Regions from separate parts of the Mesorhizobium sp. M1D.F.Ca.ET.231.01.1.1 genome, predicted to be linked through region 1. Evidence: riboswitches for the same ligand, from Rfam matches in the RefSeq annotation. Region 1 holds a riboswitch; the other holds the start of a gene.
The links. Region 1 has a riboswitch for thiamine pyrophosphate ahead of thiC (phosphomethylpyrimidine synthase ThiC). Riboswitches for the same ligand answer to the same signal wherever they lie in the genome.

Region 1 (4,208 bases):
CGGTGGTGAGCGTGCTCGACGACAAGCTGAAGGGCTCGCTCTCCGGCTTCGTCGGCTCGCTGCTCCTGCGCGACTACGACGTGCTCGTCGCCTTCACCGAATACAACCGCAACGTCATCCGGCTGGAGCCGCCGCTGATCTGCCAGCGCGAGCATGTCGATCGTTTCGTCGATGCCTTCGACAGCCTGCTGTCGCGCGGCATCGTGGCGATCGTGAAGGATTTCGTGAAGAGCCAGGTCCGCTGAGGCAGGCGATGCTGACCAGGCCGCCCATTGCCCCGACCAATGCGCTCGACCGCCTGACCGGCGCCGGTCTTGCCTGGGGCGAGGGAACCTACGCACGGTTCGCCGCGCCGATCGGCGCGGCTGCCTTCTCGCTCTACATCCTGCTCACCGCTGTGACGGCCTGGTTCATGCCAGATGCCAATTGGGACATGCTGGCTTACGTCGCGATTGCCGAAGAAGGCACCTATCCAGATCCGAAGGCGCTGCATGACTATGCCTACAGCACAGTGAAAGCCGGCGTGTCGGCGGGCGACTACAAGACGTTGACCGATGATGGCGGCGGCTTCCGCAGCCACATGGCGGAAAATGCTGCCGACTTCCATTCGCTGCTCGGCATGTACCGGATCAAGTTCCTCTACGCCGGGATCCTGTCGAGTGTCAGCCATGTCGTCTCGCCGGTCGAAGCGATGCGGCTGGTGCAGGTGTTCTCTGCGTTGTTGTTCGGCGCGATCACGCTCGCCTGGCTGCGCTCGGCAGGCGCGCTGGCGCTGGCGCCGGTCGTCGGCGCGGTGCTGATCATGGCCGCTTTCGGCGACGCGGCGCGGGCCTCGACGCCCGACCTCTTGTGCTCGGCGCTGTTTCTTGGCGGGCTATTTGCCTATGTGCGCAAACGCGAAGCGGCGACGGCGATCCTGCTTTTCCTCGCCTTCATGGCGCGGCCGGACAACATCGTCTTCCTCGCCATTTTCGCCGTGCTGCTCGTCGCGTTCCGCCAGAAGGCGTGGGGGGCGCTGGCGGGCTTTGCCGCCTCGTTCGTCGCCTATTTCGCCATCTCGCATTGGGCGCAGCATCCCGGCTGGTGGCCGCATCTGTGGTTCTCCAGCATCGAGCAGCACTACAATATGGACGGTTTCGAGCCGCCGTTCTCGGTGGCGGCCTATCTCAAGGCTTTCGCCGCCTCGGTGGTGCGCGCCATCGACGCCAACAGCTGGGTCGGCATTTCCGTGCTGGCTTTAGCCGGATGGTACGGGCTCGACCGCGCCGGTTTCCGGCTCGACCGCCGCGCCGGCATCCTGCTTGGGGCGCTCGTGCTCGGCGTGCTTGCCAAGTTCACCGTCTTCCCGATCCACGACGCCCGCATCTATTTCCCTAACCTTCTGCCGCCCTTCCTGCTGCTGGCCGCGCCGCTGATGGCGCTGTGGGCATCGGCGAGCCAGGGTGGGCAGCGCGCCGCGCCACCGGCCATTCCCGGAGATAAGTGATGAATTGGGTTTCCGGCCTCGCACGCGTTCTGTTGTCGCTCGGCTTGCCTGCCAGCCTGCTCGATCGCGGGCCCGCGCTGCGCGGCACCAAGTTCCTGGCCAGGGCGGCGCTCAAGGCGCGCTTCGGCGGTGGACGGCCGTTCCAGATGGTCAATGTCGGCGCCTGCGACGGCGCGCTGTTCGACGACGTGACGCCCTGGCTGCACCGCATCAGGGGTGCTCGGGCGATGCTGGTCGAGCCGATCCCCTACAACCAGAAGCGGCTGCGCGCCAATTATCCGGACAAAAGCCGCTTCGTCATCGAGCCGGTGGCGGTGACCAGGACAAAGGGCACGATAACGGTCCACACCTTTGATGCCGCCGCGCTCGAGGCCGGCACGCTGCCGATCGAGTTCATCGGCTGTTCGTCGGTCACCGACACCAATCTGATGTCAGGCAAGAACGCCTGGGGCGAGGCCGACGCCAACTTCAACAAGTTCGCGCCGCATCTGAAGGACATCGAGGTGCCGTCGGAGACGCTGCAGACGCTGCTCGACCGCAACGGCATCGGCTATATCGACGCTTTCCTGGTCGATTGCGAGGGCGCCGACTGGATGGTGTTCGACCAGCTCGAGCTCCAGCGCTACCGGCCCGGCATGATCAAGATCGAGGTCGGCGCGTTGCCGGCCGCCGAGATCGGCCAGCTCGTGGTCAAGCTGAAGACCGCCGGCTATCAGGTCGGCTTCCAGGCCGAGGACATCTGGGCCTTCGCCTGACTTTCGCCGTCGGCTTACGCTCCACGGCCATTGTCGGCCCGGCCGGCCTTGACGCGCTTGACAAGACGGCGCCGGCCCGTTCAACTTGAGCCATTCACCAGGGGAGTCCCGGCAAGGGGCTGAGATACTGCTGGCTTTCGCGGCGCAGTGACCCGTTGAACCTGATCCAGTTCATACTGGCGTAGGGACGGTGCAAGCGCTTTGCGGGGCTCCATGCCCAAAGACCTGTTTTCGCGCAGGTGGACCAAGGCGGCTTTTCATCCTTCCGGCACAGAACTGGGTCTCCAATGCAGATGAGCAAAGGAGCCTCAAATGAATGCCTTGACCCCCACCGTTTCGACGGGACCGCTGCCTGCGTCGCGGAAGATCCACAAGAGCGGCATCCTCCATCCGCAGGTCAGGGTTCCGATGCGCGAGATCGCCGTCCACCCCACCGCCGGCGAGCCGCCGGTGACGGTCTACGATCCGTCGGGCCCCTATACCGACCCGGCGATCGAAACGGACATCGAAAAAGGACTTGCCCGGCTTCGCCAGGACTGGATCGCGGCGCGCGGCGATGTCGAAGCCTATGACGGCCGCCACGTCCGGCCGGAGGACAACGGATTTGCGACGGGCGAACGGCTGACGCCGGAATTTCCCGTCCGCAATCGTCCGCTGCGGGGGAAGGCCGGCAAGGCGGTGACGCAGCTTGCCTATGCACGCGCAGGCATCATCACGCCCGAGATGGAGTTCGTGGCCATACGCGAGAACCTTGGCCGCGAGATGCTGCGGGGCTGGCTGCAACAGGATGGGGAAGCGTTCGGCGCGTCGATACCGGATTTCGTCACCCCGGAATTCGTGCGCGACGAGGTGGCGCGCGGCCGCGCCATCATCCCCGCCAACATCAACCATCCCGAGAGCGAGCCGATGATCATCGGCCGCAACTTCCTGGTGAAGATCAACGCCAATATCGGCAACTCCGCCGTCACCTCCTCGATGGCCGAGGAGGTCGAAAAAATGGTCTGGGCGATCCGCTGGGGCGCCGACACGGTGATGGACCTGTCGACCGGCCGCAACATCCACAACATCCGCGAATGGATCGTGCGCAACGCGCCGGTGCCGATCGGCACGGTGCCGCTCTACCAGGCGCTGGAAAAGGTCGGCGGCATTGCCGAGGATCTGAACTGGGAGGTCTATCGCGACACGCTGATCGAGCAGGCGGAGCAGGGCGTCGACTATTTCACCATCCACGCCGGCGTGCGGCTGCACTACATCCCGCTGACCGTCGACCGGGTCACGGGCATCGTCTCGCGCGGCGGGTCGATCATGGCCAAATGGTGCCTGCACCATCATCGCGAAAGCTTCCTTTACGAGCACTTCGAAGAAATCTGCGACATCGCCAGAGCCTATGACGTCTCCTTTTCGCTCGGCGACGGCCTTCGCCCCGGCTCGATCGCCGACGCGAACGACAAAGCGCAATTCGCCGAACTGGAGACGCTTGGCGAGCTGACCAAGATCGCCTGGGCAAGGGACTGCCAGGTGATGATCGAGGGGCCCGGCCATGTTCCCATGCACAAGATCAAGCAGAACATGGACAAGCAGCTTGCCGTCTGCGGCGAGGCGCCGTTCTACACCCTCGGACCGCTGACGACGGACATCGCGCCCGGCTACGACCACATCACATCCGGCATCGGCGCCGCCATGATCGGCTGGTTCGGCACGGCCATGCTCTGTTACGTGACGCCGAAGGAACATCTCGGCCTGCCGGACCGCAACGACGTTAAGACCGGCGTCATCACCTACAGAATAGCCGCGCATGCGGCAGACCTTGCCAAGGGGCATCCGGCGGCGAAGGTCCGCGACGACGCGCTGTCGCGGGCGCGCTTCGAGTTCCGCTGGGAAGACCAGTTCAACCTGTCGCTCGATCCCGAAACGGCGCGCTCGTTCCACGACGAAACCTTGCCCAAGGAAGCCCACAAAGTGGCGCA
Region 2 (4,208 bases), on a different contig from region 1:
GAGGTGATGCAGAGCATGAAGACCAGCCCGGCGACGCCCGGCAACGTCGCGCGCAGCGCCGGCCATTCGATCAGCCGCAACGCCGGCCAAGCCCCCATGCCGAGCTGGCTCGCCATCCGCCACTGGTCGGCCGGCACGGTGCCAAGCGCCTCCAGGAACAGGCGCGTGGCCAAAGGCAGGTTGAAGAAGACATGCGCGATGAGGATGCCGGAAAGGCCATAGATGCCAGGCCATTCCCCGGCGCCAAGACTGCCGAGGACGCCGGCAAAGTAGCCGGCACGGCCGTAGAGTGCCAGTATGCCGAGCGCCGCCACGATTGCCGGCAGCGCCAGCGGCACGGCGAAGAGCTGCAGGATCAGCCGACGGCCCGGAAAGCCCGGATGCCGGGACAGGGCGCGTGCCACCAGCAGCGCCGGCGCGACCGACAGCAATGTCGACAGCAGCGCCTGCCACAATGTGAAGCGTGCGACGCGCAGGAGATAACCGTCGAAGGCGGCGAGAGCGCCGGATGGGTCGTTCGCGCCTTCGAGGATGAGCCCGGCGAAGGCGCCGCCGATGAGCACGGCGATTGCCACCAGGGCGACGATGCCGGCGGTGACGCGGGAGTCAGGGCGCGGTGCGGACTGCACGCTGCACCAACGGGGTTCGAGCCAACGAACGCCGCGTTCCTTCGCGCCCCCCTCTGTCCTGCCGGACATCTCCCCCTCTAGGGGGGAGATTGGCCGTCACATCGGCTTTCGCCAATCTCCTGCGCTGAAGGACTGAGCGAGGCGCCCAAGCTGCCGATCTCCCCCCTTGAGGGGGAGATGTCCGGCAGGACAGAGGGGGGTGGCTTGGCGCAGACATCGACGAGATCGAAAGCCTACTTGCTCATCGCCGCCAGCCACTCGTCCACCCAGGCCTTGCGGTTGGCCGCGACCTCTTCCGGGCTGAACAGCAAGGTCTTGGTCGGCTTCACCAGTTTGTCGAAGGCCGGATTGAGCGGCTTGTCGGTCTTGCCGGCCGGAAACATCCAGTTGGTCTCGGGGATGACGTCCTGGAATTTCGGTCCGGTCATGAAAGCGATGAATTTTTCCGCCAGCGGGTTCTTCGCGCCCGTGGTGGTGATGCCGGCGACCTCGATCTGCAGGTATTCGCCCTCCTCGAAGGACGCCGCCTGGTAACGTTCGGTGCTCTCGGCCACCATGTGGTAGGCCGGCGAGGTTGTGTAGGACAGCACCATCGGCGCCTCGCCCTTGGTGAACAGGCCGTAGGCCTCGCTCCAGCCAGGCGTCACGGTGAGCACTTTTGCCTTGAGCTTCGCCCAGGCTTCCGGCGCCTTGTCGCCATAGACCGACTTCACCCACAACAGCAGCCCCAGGCCGGGCGTCGAGGTGCGCGGATCCTGGATGACGATCTTGTCGGCGGCGTTGCCTTCGACGAGTTCCTTCAGGCTTTTCGGCGGGCTCTTCAGCTTCTCGGTATCGTAGACGACGGCGAAGTAGCCGTAGTCGAAGGGCACGAACGTGTCATCGCTCCAGCCGCCCGGCACATTGGTGCCGGACACTTCACCATGCGGCACGAACAGTCCGCTCGCCTTGGCGTCGGCCGTCAGGTTGGTGTCGAGGCCGAGCACGACGTCGGCCTTGGTGCCGGCGCCCTCCAACTTGACGCGATTGAGCAGCGCCACGCCGTCGGCGACGGAGACGAATTCGAGATCGCAGCCGTATTCGGCTTCGAATTCCTTCTTCACCGCGGGTCCCGGACCCCAGTCGGCGGTGAAGCTTTCATAGGTATAGACGGTGAGCTTGTCCTTCGCCTCGGCGGGCGCGATGCCTGCCAGAAGTGAAACAAAGCCTATCGCGAGAATAAGCCGGGACAACAATGAGCGCATCGGCGCCTCCTTCGTTCGCGTTAAAGGAATTGAGGCGTCGGATGGTCCGAAACGTCTAATCCCTCCGCCGGTACAAACCGGATCAGGTTCAGCGGGTTGGCTTTGTCGCCTCTCAGCCGGTTCGCGAAGTCAGCGTCCGGCACCCCGTTAGAGCGTTTCGAGACATAGGCCCGGCCGATGCGGCGCGCAAGCGGAAGTTTGCCGGGCATCCAATGCATCACGGCCTATTCTGGAACGCGCGCCGTTTGGTTTGGATGCGCCTGGCTTCCGTTTCACGACCGGGGCTGGTAAGGGCGACGCCCATGGGCACATTCACCATCCTGCTTGGCGGCGACCTCGTCCGCACGCCTCGGCTCGATCGCCAGATCGAAGGCTCCCGCGTCATCGCCGCCGACGCCGGCATCGGCCATGCCCGCATGCTTGGGCTGATCCCTGAGCTTTGGGTCGGCGACTTCGACTCGGTGCCGGCGAACCTTCCGGCCGACCTCGCCGCCGTGCCGCGCAAGATCTTTCCGGCCGAGAAGGACAAGACCGATGGCGAGCTGGCCATCGCCGAAGCGCTCGCGCGCGGCGCCACCAGCCTGGTGCTGGCCGGCGCCTTCGGCGGCAAGCGCGCCGACCATGCCTTCCTGCATCTGGCTCTCAGCGTGCGGCTGGCCGAGGCGGGCACGACGGTGCTGCTGACCAGCGGCGCCCAGGAAGGCGTGCCCATCCTGCCCGGCACAGCCGGCTTCGACTACGCCGACGGCACGCTGTTTTCGGTGCTGGGCTTTTCCGAGCTCGCCGGCCTGACGGTCTCCGGCGCCAAGTGGCCGCTTGACCGTGTCGAGGTGGCGTTCGGCTCCTCGCTCACTATATCAAACGAGGTCAAGGGCCGGCTCGAGATCGCGCTCGAGCGTGGCCGGGCGCTGCTGCTCGCCCATCCCTATCCTCTTCCCGAAAGCTGACATGGCTCCGCCTCTTCTCAATCTCGACGGCATAAAACTGACGTTTGGCGGCACGCCGCTGCTCGACGGCGCCGCGCTCAGTGCCTCCGCCGGCGAGAAGATCGCGCTTGTCGGCCGCAACGGCTCCGGCAAGTCGACGCTGCTCAAGATCGCCGCCGGGCTGATCGAGCCGCAGGATGGCGAGGTCTTCCGCCAGCCTTCGGCGACGGTTCGCTATTTGCCGCAAATGCCCGACATGGACGGCTTTGCCTCTGTGCGCGCCTATGTCGAGGCAGGGCTGGGCCCGGCCGACGACCCGCATCGCGCCACCTATCTGATGGATCATCTCGGCCTGACGGGGGAGGAACGGCCGAACGACCTTTCCGGCGGCGAGGCGCGCCGCGCGGCGCTTGCCCGCGTCATGGCGCCCGAACCCGACATCCTGCTGCTCGACGAGCCGACCAACCATCTCGACCTGTCGGTCATCGAATGGCTGGAAGAGGAGCTTGCCCGCACCTCGTCCGCCGTCATCCTGATCTCGCACGACCGTCGCTTTCTCGAACGCGTCTCGCGTGCCACGGTCTGGCTCGACCGCGGCCAGACGCGGCGGCTGGACAAGGGGTTTGCGCATTTCGAGGAATGGCGCGACCAGGTGCTGGAAGAGGAAGAGCGCGAGCAGCACAAGCTTGGCCGCCAGATCGTGCGCGAGGAGCATTGGCTGCGCTATGGCGTCACCGCCAGGCGCAAGCGCAACATGCGCCGCCTCGGCGAGCTGCAGGCCATGCGCCAGCGCTTCCGCAGCCATCGCGGCGCCGAGGGCACCGCGACCATGGTGGCGAGCGACGCGGCCGAATCCGGCAAGCTGGTGATCGAGGCCAAGGGTATCGAGAAGAGCTTTGGCGACCTCACCGTCGTCAAGGGTTTTTCGACCCGCATCCAGCGCGGCGACCGTGTCGGCCTTGTCGGCCCCAACGGCGCCGGCAAGACGACGCTGCTCAAGATGCTGACCGGAGAGCTGACGCCGGATGCAGGCACAGTGCGGCTCGGCGTCAATCTGGAGATCGCGGCGCTCGACCAGAAGCGCGAGGCCGTCGACCCGCAGGAGACGCTGGCGCATTACCTCACCGACGGCCGTGGCGAGAACCTCGTGGTCAATGGCGAGCAGCGCCACGTCGTCTCCTACATGAAGGATTTCCTGTTCAAGCCGGAACAGGCGCGCACGCCTGTGCGCGAGCTTTCCGGCGGCGAGCGGGCGCGCCTGCTGCTGGCTCGCGTGCTGGCCCGGCCGGCGAACCTCCTGGTGCTCGACGAGCCGACCAACGACCTCGACATGGAGACGCTGGAGCTGTTGCAGGAACTGGTCGCCGGCTTTGCCGGAACGGTGATCCTGGTCAGCCACGACCGCGATT

Region 2: another riboswitch for thiamine pyrophosphate. It lies ahead of thiB (thiamine ABC transporter substrate binding subunit); the one in region 1 lies ahead of thiC (phosphomethylpyrimidine synthase ThiC).

What each region holds. Positions count from the first base shown of each region.
Region 1 is NZ_RZOZ02000001.1:41,553-45,760, forward strand. Features, by position in the region: gene EN874_RS00190 (aspartate aminotransferase family protein) at 1-245, shown strand, start outside; gene EN874_RS00195 (hypothetical protein) at 254-1,486, shown strand; gene EN874_RS00200 (FkbM family methyltransferase) at 1,486-2,241, shown strand; TPP riboswitch at 2,331-2,447, shown strand; gene thiC (phosphomethylpyrimidine synthase ThiC) at 2,554-4,208, shown strand, end outside.
Region 2 is NZ_RZOZ02000002.1:372,171-376,378, forward strand. Features, by position in the region: gene thiP (thiamine/thiamine pyrophosphate ABC transporter permease) at 1-698, opposite strand, end outside; gene thiB (thiamine ABC transporter substrate binding subunit) at 863-1,873, opposite strand; TPP riboswitch at 1,916-2,030, opposite strand; gene EN874_RS08215 (thiamine diphosphokinase) at 2,176-2,820, shown strand; gene EN874_RS08220 (ATP-binding cassette domain-containing protein) at 2,822-4,208, shown strand, end outside.